DNA from 2 places in the Fictibacillus sp. 26RED30 genome. Region 1 is predicted to be linked to the other one. Evidence: riboswitches for the same ligand, from Rfam matches in the RefSeq annotation. Region 1 holds a riboswitch; the other holds the start of a gene.
What was found. A riboswitch is a leader RNA that binds a small molecule or an ion and turns the genes downstream of it on or off. The one in region 1 is predicted to bind S-adenosylmethionine.
Positions count from the first base shown of each region.

Region 2: another riboswitch for S-adenosylmethionine. It lies ahead of IHV11_RS16475 (PLP-dependent aspartate aminotransferase family protein); the one in region 1 lies ahead of mtnK (S-methyl-5-thioribose kinase).

Region 1 is NZ_JACZDV010000001.1:2,084,508-2,090,332, forward strand. It holds gene IHV11_RS10680 (pyridoxal phosphate-dependent aminotransferase) at 1-1,022, opposite strand, end outside; gene IHV11_RS10685 (carbon-nitrogen family hydrolase) at 1,044-1,913, shown strand; SAM riboswitch class I at 2,021-2,185, shown strand; gene mtnK (S-methyl-5-thioribose kinase) at 2,272-3,489, shown strand; gene mtnA (S-methyl-5-thioribose-1-phosphate isomerase) at 3,493-4,551, shown strand; gene IHV11_RS10700 (sugar ABC transporter substrate-binding protein) at 4,548-5,684, shown strand; gene IHV11_RS10705 (sugar ABC transporter ATP-binding protein) at 5,681-5,825, shown strand, end outside.
Region 2 is NZ_JACZDV010000003.1:116,325-122,149, forward strand. It holds gene IHV11_RS16470 (aliphatic sulfonate ABC transporter substrate-binding protein) at 1-184, opposite strand, end outside; gene IHV11_RS16475 (PLP-dependent aspartate aminotransferase family protein) at 350-2,140, opposite strand; SAM riboswitch class I at 2,325-2,440, opposite strand; gene IHV11_RS16480 (hypothetical protein) at 2,617-3,018, opposite strand; gene IHV11_RS16485 (hypothetical protein) at 3,067-3,726, opposite strand; gene IHV11_RS16490 (nitroreductase family protein) at 3,966-4,613, opposite strand; gene IHV11_RS16495 (hypothetical protein) at 4,703-4,924, opposite strand; gene IHV11_RS16500 (hypothetical protein) at 5,010-5,531, opposite strand; gene IHV11_RS16505 (general stress protein) at 5,639-5,825, opposite strand, start outside.

The sequences.
Region 1 (5,825 bases):
GCGAAAGTTTCAGAAGTATACCCTTCAGGTACAGGCAGCCAGCAGAAAAATGAACCTTTTGGCGATGCTACCTTCCAGCCGTTTTCGTTCAAACGTCCGATGAATGCATTTCGGCGACGTTCATATGTATCTACCAGTTCATCCACACATTGCTGTGGTCCGTTCAATGCCTCAGCCGCTGCGTGCTGGACAGCTCCAAACAAGCTTACATAAAAATGATCTTGAAGAAGGTTAATAGATTCAATAACAGTTTCGTTTCCAACCGCGAATCCAACGCGCCATCCTGCCATGTTATACGTTTTAGAAAGGGTGTAAATCTCTATACCTACGTCCTTTGCTCCTTCTATCTGTAGAAAACTGACCGGCTTTTGTCCATCAAATCCGATTGCTCCATAAGCAAAATCATGGCACACGAGAATATCATGTTTGTTAGCGAGTTCCACTGTTTCTTTAAAAAAGGATTCAGTGGCAACACCTGCAGTCGGGTTGTTCGGATAGTTTAAGAACATAAGCTTTGCTCTTTCCAGTACCTCTTTATCTATTTCATCATACTTCGGGAGAAAGTCATTTTCTTTTCTTAAGGGCATCGTCTCCATAGTAGCACCAGCCATTGCAACACCTGACCAATAATCAGGGTATCCCGGGTCTGGAACGAGTGCAACATCTCCTTGATTTAAATAGCACTGCGATAGCTCTACTAAACCTACTTTCCCGCCAAAGAGTACGGCTACTTCTTTCTCAGGATCGAGTGTTACTCCATATTCTCGTTTATAAAAATCGGCAGCTGCCTGCTTCAAAAATCCATGTCCGCGAAACGGTGAATACTTATGAAAATCAGGTCTATCAGCTCCATCTTTTAATGCATCAACAATATGCTGTGGAGTTGGTTGATCAGGATTCCCTTGTCCTAGATTAATAACATCAAAGCCTTGCTCTACATAGTAAGATACTTTTTTTACAAGCTTGGCGAAAAATTGCTCTGGCAGTTTCCCCATCACTTCTGCCTGCTCAAAACGTTTCACGACGATCACTTCCAGTCTAATTTGAATGTTCTTGAAATTCTAATCAGTTATGTTATACGCTTAAGGAAATTCTGTAAAGACTTTTTTTACAACCTGGAGGGTACAATCATGAAAATTGCCTGCATACAAGTTGACATTCAATATGGGAAACCTGATGAAAATTATAAACACATCGAAAATAAAATTCGTAAAGCCGTTAAACATCATAATCCTGATACGATCGTACTACCAGAACTGTGGGATACTGGGTATGATCTTACCCGATTAGGTGAGATTAGCGATCATGATGGTAAAAAAGCAAAGGAATGGTTAAGTCGATTATCTAAAGAGCTGGATATTAATATTGTCGGTGGGTCTATCGCGTATCGTAAAAGCAACACAGTTTACAATACATCATTCACTTACAACAGAAACGGTGTACAGGTTGGCACCTATTCAAAGGCTCACCTCATTACACTTATGGAAGAGGAAAAATATATCTCCCCCGGCAGTAATAGCAATCTGTTTACAATCGACGGTAACCTCTCCACTCTTGCTATCTGTTATGACATCCGTTTTCCTGAATGGATCCGTGCTCCTTTCTTAAAAGGGGCAAAAATATTGTTCGTTCCTGCCGAATGGCCGATTCAAAGACAATCTCATTGGCGAGCATTGCTTATCGCACGTGCTATAGAGAATCAATGCTACGTTATTGCTTGTAACCGAGTTGGAAGCGACCCTAAAAACACCTTCGCTGGTCAATCACTAATTATCGACCCATGGGGAGATATCATTGCTGAAGGATCTGTGCACGAAGAGGAGATCCTTACAGCAGAGATCTCACCTGAATTAGTAGACGAAGTCCGTGTAAAGGTTCCTGTATTTAACGACCGTCGAACAGATCTGTATTAAATCCATTTCGAAAATTTAGTGTTGACAGATCTCCATTCAACGTTGTAGTATAACGATTATGAATTGCGTGAATATTGTTACGCATTAACAAAACGAATAATTTTGGTCTCTTATCAAGAGCAGGTGGAGGGATATGGCCCGATGAAACCCAGCAACCGACCGTAATACCATTGTAAGATGGGGCGCCCGCATTATACGGGGAGCCGCTGATTAATTCAGCGTATGGCACGGTGCTAATTCCGGCAAAACATTTTGTTTTGCTAAGATAAGAGGCGCGGGAAATCATCATTCCGAGCCTCTTTTCTTATACGAAAAGAGGCTCTTTTTATTTGTAAAAAACTTTCCGGGGGGAACAAAAATGAGCGTACAAGTAAGACCTATATATGAACCGTTAAACGAACTGACAGTCCTTGATGTGGTAAAACCTTTAGCATTTTTTGATGCATCCGAACAAGACCAACTGCATGTTAGGGAGATTGGAGATGGCAACTTAAACCTTGTCTTTCATATAGAAAGCGCACTATCCAAAAAAGCTGTAATCGTTAAACAAGCACTTCCTTATGCAAAAGTAGTTGGAGAAAGCTGGCCTCTCACACTAGATCGTGCACGAATCGAGAGCGATGCGTTATTAAAAGAAGCTGAATTCGTTCCTCACTTAGTTCCGAAGGTTTTATTTTCAGATTCAACACTTGCTGTCACAGTTATGGAAGATTTGTCTGACCATGTCATCCTTCGAAAAGGACTTATTGATGGTCAAATTTATCCCAAACTTGCTGATGACATTGGAACATTTGCTGCTAAAACTGCTTTTTATTCAAGTGATTTCTACCTGCATCCTTTTGAAAAAAAAGAACAAGTTAAACAATTTTCAAACCCTGAACTTTGCAAGATCACGGAAGACTTAGTGTTCACTGATCCATTCTTCAATCATGATACAAATGACTTCCCTGCTGAACTCCAAAGTGAAGTTGATGTAATTTGGAATGACAAAGAGCTTTTACAAGAGGTAGCTCAACTGCGACTATCATTCTTAACAAGAGCAGAAGTTCTTCTTCATGGAGATCTACATTCTGGAAGTATTTTTGTAAAAAGCGATTCTACTAAAGTGATCGATCCTGAGTTTGCGTTCTATGGGCCAGCCGGATTCGATATCGCTCACTTCATAGCTAACCTTGCTCTTAATCATCTTTCTCAGAATGCACATGCAAAAGAGCCGTTTCATCGCGAATCTTTACAATCCTACCTGTTACAAACGATCGAAAAGACTTGGGAAACATACAGAGAAACGTTCTCACAACTATGGAACGAGAAAGCGACTGATCCTTTTGCAAAGATCGACGGTGTACTTGATAATTTCTTGGAAAAGACTTTCCAAGAAGCTATCGGTTTTGCTGGTTGTGAGATTATTCGAAGAACGATTGGACTTGCACACGTTGCTGATCTAGACACTATCCCCCAAAAAGAGGTCGAGCTCTTTTATAAAAAAACAGCACTAGCGTTAGGGGCAAAACTTGTTAAAAATCAAAGGAAACTTACAAACATCACAGAACTTACTGACTGGATTAGAGGTGCTTAAATGATGACTGTAGCAGAAAAATGGGTTCCTTCTGTTCGATACAGAGGTGACCATCTTCTTATATTAGATCAACAACAACTTCCCCATCACACGGTTTACTTAAATGTAACCACGATTGAACACGTATGGGACGCAATTTCTAAGCTTAAAGTTCGAGGCGCGCCAGCAATTGGAATCGCTGCTGCATTCGGACTCGCACTATGGAGTAATTCTGAAAAAGAGGTGGATCATTCCTCGTTTTTAACTAAATTGCAAAGACAAAGAGATTACTTAGCGTCTTCCCGCCCTACCGCTGTCAATTTATTCTGGGCATTAGATCGTGTTGTTGCTTCTGCTCAACAATCAACTTCAGTAGAAGAGGCGAAAAGTAGAATTGAAGCTGAATCACTTTTAATTCAAGAAGAAGACGAGAATACATGCAGAAAGATCGGTGAGTACGCTTTGTCACTTCTCCAAGACGGAGACGCTGTCATGACGATCTGTAATGCAGGTGCCATCGCGACAAGCAAATATGGAACAGCATTAGCTCCTTTTCATCTTGCTAAAGAACAAGGCTGGAACCTCTCTGTTTACGCGAACGAAACTCGTCCTGTTTTACAAGGTTCTCGTTTAACAGCATGGGAGCTGCAAGCAAACGATATCGATGTGACCTTGATCACAGATAATATGGCAGCCCACACGCTAAAAACAAAGAACATTAAAGCGGTGATCGTTGGATGTGACCGAGTGGCAGCGAATGGCGATACAGCTAACAAAATCGGAACTTTTGGTCTTGCGCTACAAGCAAAAGCGCTTGGTATTCCCTTTTATGTCGCTTGTCCTCTTTCTACCTTAGATCTCAGTACAACAAGCGGTGATGATATTCCGATCGAAGAACGTCCGGAAGAAGAAGTCACGCATCTAAACGGTGTTCGCATTGCACCAGAAGGAATAAAAGTGTTCAATCCCGCTTTCGATGTAACTCCCGCTGAATACATCTCAGCGATCATAACTGAAAAAGGAATCATCAATGGCAATTATAAAGAAGCACTATCCACACTTAAGGAGGAAGAAAAGCATTGAGACCTTTTAGAATCTTGGCAACCGCTTGCCTAACATCAGCCTTGTTCTTAACAGGATGTACCAATGAGCAAGATGCTCTTTCCAATAAGACAGAAACAAAACCTGCTGCAGCAAATGAGTCACAATCAAATTCTACAAAAACTGCTTCAACGTCAAGCAAAGTTCCAAAACAACTTCAGAAGCCTTTAAAGATCGCTTCAATTAATCAGTTCTCTATCGGTACTTTTTCTTCTCAATATATTAGTGGCGTTAAAAAGCAAGTGGAAGAGTTTGGCGGTGAAGTGCAAATTTATAACGCTGATAACGATCTTTCAAAAATGGCAGCATATGTTGAAACAGCCGTTAACCAACAAGTTGATGGAATACTAATCGATCATGGTCGTGCAGATGCGATCGCTCCAAGTGTGAAAAAAGCAGTTGCAGCAGGAATACCAGTTGTCGCTTTTGATAGTGATATCAACATTCCAGGAGTAACTGTCATCGATCAGGATGACTATAGCCTTTCTTGGAATGCTTTACGAAGCATGGCCCAAGACTTAAATGGTAAAGGTGAGATCGTATACGTTTGGGTAGGCGGTTTTACACCGATGGAACGAAGAAACGTTATGTATGAAGCTTTTAAGAAACGTTATCCTTCTATTAAAGAAATCGCTCGATTCGGTACAGCGACACAAAACACTGCACTTGATACACAGTCACAAATGGAAGCTTTACTACAGAAATATCCGAAAAAAGGTGATATTGACGCTGTATTCGCTCCTTGGGACGAATTTGCTAAAGGCGTAACGCGTGCGATCCAACAAGCTGGACGTGACGAGATTAAAGTATATGGAATCGACTTAAGTGACGAAGATCTACAACTGATGCAAGAAGAAAACAGTCCATGGGTTTCAACAGCAGCAACAGATCCTGCTGACGTTGGAAAGCTGCAAGTACGCTTTCTCTACCAAAAAGTAGCCGGTGAAGAAACACCTCAGATCTATAGTGTACAGCCTCACCTTGTTGAAAAAGAGGATCTGCCAAAATCTAAGGTATCCATGGATGAAATCGGTAAGTACGTGGAAGGATGGGGCAAATCTGACGCGGGAACATCTCCATGGATGGAAAACTTAAGTAAGGATACCAAACAATGACGATACTTTCATTAACTTCTATACAAAAATCATTTGGTGAACAGATTGTATTAAAAGGGGTGGACTTTACCGTAAAAAGCGGTGAGGTCCATGCTCTTTTAGGAGCCAATGGTGCAGGTAAAAGTACCCTTATGAAAATAC
Region 2 (5,825 bases), on a different contig from region 1:
TTTTGAATGTCTCTTCTGCCCAGCCAAACTTTTTGAGTGCTAGACTTGTTGGAGAGTAAAAGGCATAATCAAGTCTAATCTTCTCCGGCTTCTCACCTTCTTTAGCACTGCTGGAACAGCCCGCTAACAATAAAGCGCCTGCTATGCTTAAAGCTAGTGCTGCTTTCTGCCAAATCTTCATCATGTCTTTCCCTCCACGTTTCTCTCTTTTTGTCATTAAATTTTTATTGCTACGGCCGTTCGTATCATTCCATCACTGAAAATTTGATTGGAGCGTAAGATGCGAACCTCCTAGAGCGAGCGGAAATCAACCATATTCAATAGTGACCAAGTACAATATTTAACCTTACTAAAGTTCACACGCATACGTTGAAATGGTACCTCTTAGTCGTTGTGCTTCTTTATAGGTGCATCTGTTATGCACCACATCAATACCAGCTTCTTTCGCGATTTTTGCAGCCTCTGGTGAGATGACACCTTCTTGCAGCCAGAACACTTTTGGTTGTGTGATCGCTGCTTCTTTTGCGAGCTCGATCGCGGCTTCCGGACTTCTAAATACTTGAACAACATCTATCGGAAACGGAATGGATTTTAAATCTGGATACGCTTTTTCATCAAGCACTTCGGTTTCTCTTGGATTAACAGGAACGATTTTATAGCCAAGTCGCTGCATCTTTCTAGCTAATCGATGGCTAGGTCTTGCAGGATTGGAACTGAGTCCCACGATCGCTAGCGTCTTAGGTCGTTGAATTTCCTGTCCATTCTCAACTGCTCTATAAAGTGATGATTGCAATGCCCAACGAATGACACCTTCGTCATTAATCGTGATCTCTGTTTTATCCGCTCCGATTCCTGTAGCGGTTTGTATCGCACGATCAAGATCATTCGTAAGATCTTTTACGGATTCAAGTCCGATCGATAACCGAATAAGTTCTTCCGTTACACCTGTTGCTACTAATTCGTCTCCGCTCAGCTGTTGATGAGTGGTAGAAGCAGGGTGGATAATCAATGATTTTGCATCACCAACATTTGCAACATGTGACCATAATGAGATGTTGTTAATGACCTTACGTCCTGCATCACGCCCGCCTTTAATTCCAAAGTTTACGATCGAACCAAAACCGTTGCTTAAATATTTTTTCGCAAGCTCATGACTTCTGTGCGAAGAAAGACCAGGATATGAAACCCAATCTACTGCTGGATGTTTTTCCAGATGCTCTGCCACTTCTTGTGCGTTCTTCGCATGTTTTTCCACTCGTAGATGCAGTGTTTCTAAACCTTGTAGAAGGAGAAATGCATTGTGTGGACTTAAACAAGCTCCGAAATCTCGTAAAAGCTGAACGCGTAATTTAGTCGCGAAAGCCAATGTTCCAAAATCATTCGCGTATCTGAGTCCGTTATAGCTGTTATCTGGCTCAGTGAATCCTGGGTATTTATCTGAATTCCAATTAAAGCGTCCTCCATCCACTACAACACCGCCAATTGCGGTTCCATGTCCGCCAATCCATTTTGTAGCTGAGTGGATTACGATGTCCGCTCCAAAGCTTATTGGCTTTGTTACATATGGTGTTGCAAATGTATTATCGATAATTAGAGGTACATCGTTTTCATGCGCAATATCTGCCACTGCCTCAATATCTAATACGTTAAGACTGGGGTTCCCGATCGTTTCAGCAAAAAATGCTTTCGTGTTTGGAGTAACCGCGTTTCGGAAGTTCTCTGGATCCTCTGCATCAACAAACTTTACGTTGATTCCGTATTTCGGAAGAGTAGTAGAAAATAGGTTGTAAGTTCCTCCGTATAGATTCGTAGCTGCAATAATTTCGTCTCCTGCGTGTGCGATGTTTAAGATGGCAAGCGCGATAGCTGACATACCAGAAGAAGTAGCTACAGCTGCAACACCATCTTCTAGAAGTGCAACTCTTTTCTCAAAAACATCAACAGTTGGATTTCCGATTCGGCTGTAGATGTTTCCTGGCTCATCAAGCGCGAAAAGGCTTTGCGCATGGTCTGTATCAGAAAAAACATAGGAAGTAGTTTGATAGACAGGTACCGCTCGTGATCCTGTCGTTGGGTCAGGCGCTTGGCCCCCATGTAATAGCAATGTTTCAATATCGTATCCGTCAAAAGATTTTGTCATAATAATCGCTCCTTCTTATTATTCAAATAAAATCTATAGGAAAACTAGGGATAAAGATTAATGCTTTTCCCTTTTGCTATATTCAATTTTTAAAATGAAATAAGTGACTAAGTGATGTTTGTGCTTGAAGTATGATAAGGGGAAAAAGAAAAACCCCCTTCCTAAGAAGAGGGTTTTGGTCCTCCTCTTATCTTTCAGATCAAAAAAGATCTGTAGGAATTGGCACCTTTCCAAACCAAATGTGGTTTGTTGGTTGCCGGGCTTCATCGGGCCTAGTCCCTCCGCCTCTCTGGATAAGAGATATTCAAATTATGTTTAACACATTAACGTGCTGATGTTTGTTTTGTTCTTGAATAGGATTATAGAGTAAGATGTTTTAAAAAGTCAACCGTTTTTTGAAAAATCATAAAAGTATTACAAAAGAATGAGTGTTCAACTGTCAGCTTTGAATTAAGATTATGCCCATGCTATGCCGGTTATGCTAACTTTGTTCCACTTTTTTCATCAAACCATTGAAACTCTTCGATTTTTTTTACAAGTTCCGCTATTCGATTGGCAATGGCTTCTCTTTCTCCGTAACGAATTTTCTGTTCGGACGATAATTCATCAATCTGAAGTAGTTGCCAATGAGTTACAGTTAGATCCGTAAGTTGAATAAACTCTTCTTGTTTCACTCGACGCTTTACATCTAGATCTCCATTAGAATAACCTTCTAAAAATCCGTCAGCTATTCTTTTCAAACGGTCTTCAAAGCGATCAAATTCATGTCGTGCATAACGCGGTGCATTAAAAAATGTTGGAAACAACGTCCGATAATTATTAAGAAAATTCCCAGCAAGCGAATCTCCGCTATATAAGATTGGTACAGGATCAATCAAACAGACAGTGCCATCTGAATGCAGCAATATATTCTCTGGAGATGTATCTTAATTAGTAAATACAACCGTATGATCCGTAATCTCTCTATCCTCCATGCAAGCTTGTAGGTTTACTAAAGCTGATGAAGAAATGGCCCCCTCATACGTTTCTATAAATTTCTTGAATTCATCTATGTATTCATTGTTTTCTTCTTTCATAGATTCTGAAACATCTGATTGAAATTTGCCTGCAATATGTTTACCGTTCCATGAGAGATAACCAAACCCTTTTAAGCCATGTTGTGCAGTATTCATCTTGCGAAAGAACTCACCAACTTCCGCTCCAATATGAAACGCTTCTACAACCGTTAGTTGATCTAGTTTGATTGCTTTTCCCGCATAAGATTCCACGGTAAACGTTCTGCCTTTTTCTACATGATAATTGAAAAAGTCAGGGCAGATTCCCGGTTTAACTTGGTTAGCTAGCTCATAGTATGCTCTAGTCGCTGCATATTCTGAGTGCATGGCTTCTTCATCAAACTCAACGTTCTTTCCATACGCCTCTGTCTTCGGAAAACGAACAACCACAGCATCTCCAGTGCGTAGCTGAACAAGATAAGCAAGATGCCAAGCCCCTTCACCTAAATACTGAACCTGAGTCGGATCTTTAAGTTCCTCTAATCCACTTTTTTGCAGTGCATAATCAATCAAGTCAAATGTCTCTTTCATAAGAAGTTCCTCTTTCTATAATTGAAAATACGTTACATGAAACATATATTCGGTATATGTCGAAAAAAATCCTTTTTTCTTAAGATTAATTGTAGGTCTGAAGTCTTATAGAGGGGTATGAGAGGGGTTCAAGGGGGCATTTCAAAGCGGTGATCCTTGCACTTTTAACATGGCGCTCGTCCAGCGTACTTCTCAGCCGCTGGACGAGCTTATTAAGAATTTTACAGAACCAATTGTCATCAATCTACATATGTGACGATTTCTTCTACAGCTTTTCTTGCGAGTTTTTTCGGTTGATCTTGTGGATGTCCAAGTGAAATAACCATGTTGATCTGTTTCATAGACGGAATTTCCAAAAAGTCGCGAATCGCATCTTGCGCAAGCAATACGGGACCAGTCATCGGGCAAGTCCCTAGTCCGCGCGCGTGGGCTGCGAGCATCAAGTTCTGAATCGCCAAGCAGCTGCTCTTGATTCCTTCTTCTTCCCACACTGATTCTTCAGCAAGTTCGATCGGATCAAATATTTTTTCACGAAACTTAGATTCGTAAGGAGTGGCTAAACAGATGATCAGCACAGGTGCTCCAGAGAACGCCGTTGCATAAGGGCCGAAAGAGCGCGTCAGCAATTTTGCTTCCTTCGTTTTGCCGTTCTCTTCAGCTCTTGCAGCCAAATTATGAATAGCTTCCCACGTCATCTCTTCAATTTTCTTTACTTTATCTTTGTTTCGAATCACGATAAACTCCCACGTTTGTGAGTTCGTGTCGCTCGGCGCATAACGGGCGCAATCCATGATTTCATGAATGTCTACTTCAGCAACTGCTTCATCCGTAAACTTTCGGACACTTCTTCTGCCGTGCACGATTTCTTTAAAATCTTCGTATTTCATGATTGTCTCCTCTGGCACATGTATTAGATATTCTAAATGTATTATACAAAAGATTGGAACTCTCTACAAAATACGTAAAAAAACAGTGCCTATTTTGCACTGTTCTCTGGTTCAATTTCTTTTTTAGTTTTTATTCTTAATCCGATCAAAATGAGTGAAGCTCCTAATAATACACTTACAATATGGATAGGATCCATATTAAGTGACTCTTTTTGAACATTTAACTTCTCAACATACATTCCTAGCAGATAGGTACTGATCAGAACGATTAATCCAGCGGTAATTAAACCTGCTTTCACATATGGCTTCATGGTAAAACCACCTTTTCCCTTTTACATTTAACATATTCTTAGGAAAAGATAGAATACCTTTATTCTTTAAAACAAATTTGCATAACTAATTAGCTTTTGCAAGATTCATACGCTCTTCAACAAACGAGCGCACTTCATCCTCAGCTTTTTTCTTGATTACAAATTCTACATATCTTTCACCCGTATGAAAGCGAACTAAACCCCAGCTTGGATACCCTGGGTTTTCAGCTTGAAGTCCCGTGATCCAATCCACTGAATCAATCTGATTCCAATCATAAAATTTTGTTGCCGATACAACGCCTTTCTTGCCGATCGCACCGCGCCATATTTGAGTAAAATAAAGCAGTGTTAGGAACACCAGTAAACAAATCATTAAAACATTAACAGGCATTGAAAGTTTCAACAGACCAAATCCTTGTGTGATGATGACCACAATCATAATCTCATGCGTCCAAAAGTTTTTCTGTGTATACTCTCCACTATAAGAAAGTCCATAGACCGGAACAGCTCTTTTTTTGTCTTTTACATTTTTCAAAAGGTAATAAACGGCTGCAATGATTCCTATCACGATTAAGATTCCAAAAAACACATTTAAGAAGAGCTCCATGTTTTAACACCCCACATATCTTATATATATAAATACGATTAAGCGCTGGAAAAAGTTTCAAAACAATAAAAAAGACACCTTCTGAAGGTGCCCTTTAAATCGTGGTTTTATTTTCGTTCAACCATAACTAAGATCTTACCATCTTGTAAATCTTGCATATAACTTTCCGCATCACTTTCAGCAACGTCCATGTTTTGAAGAATTTCCTTCATATCCGCTTCATCATGATCAAACATGGAAGCAAAAGGTCCAGCTGCAAGAAGTGGTCCGATACCTGGTACTCCGAGGCCAGGG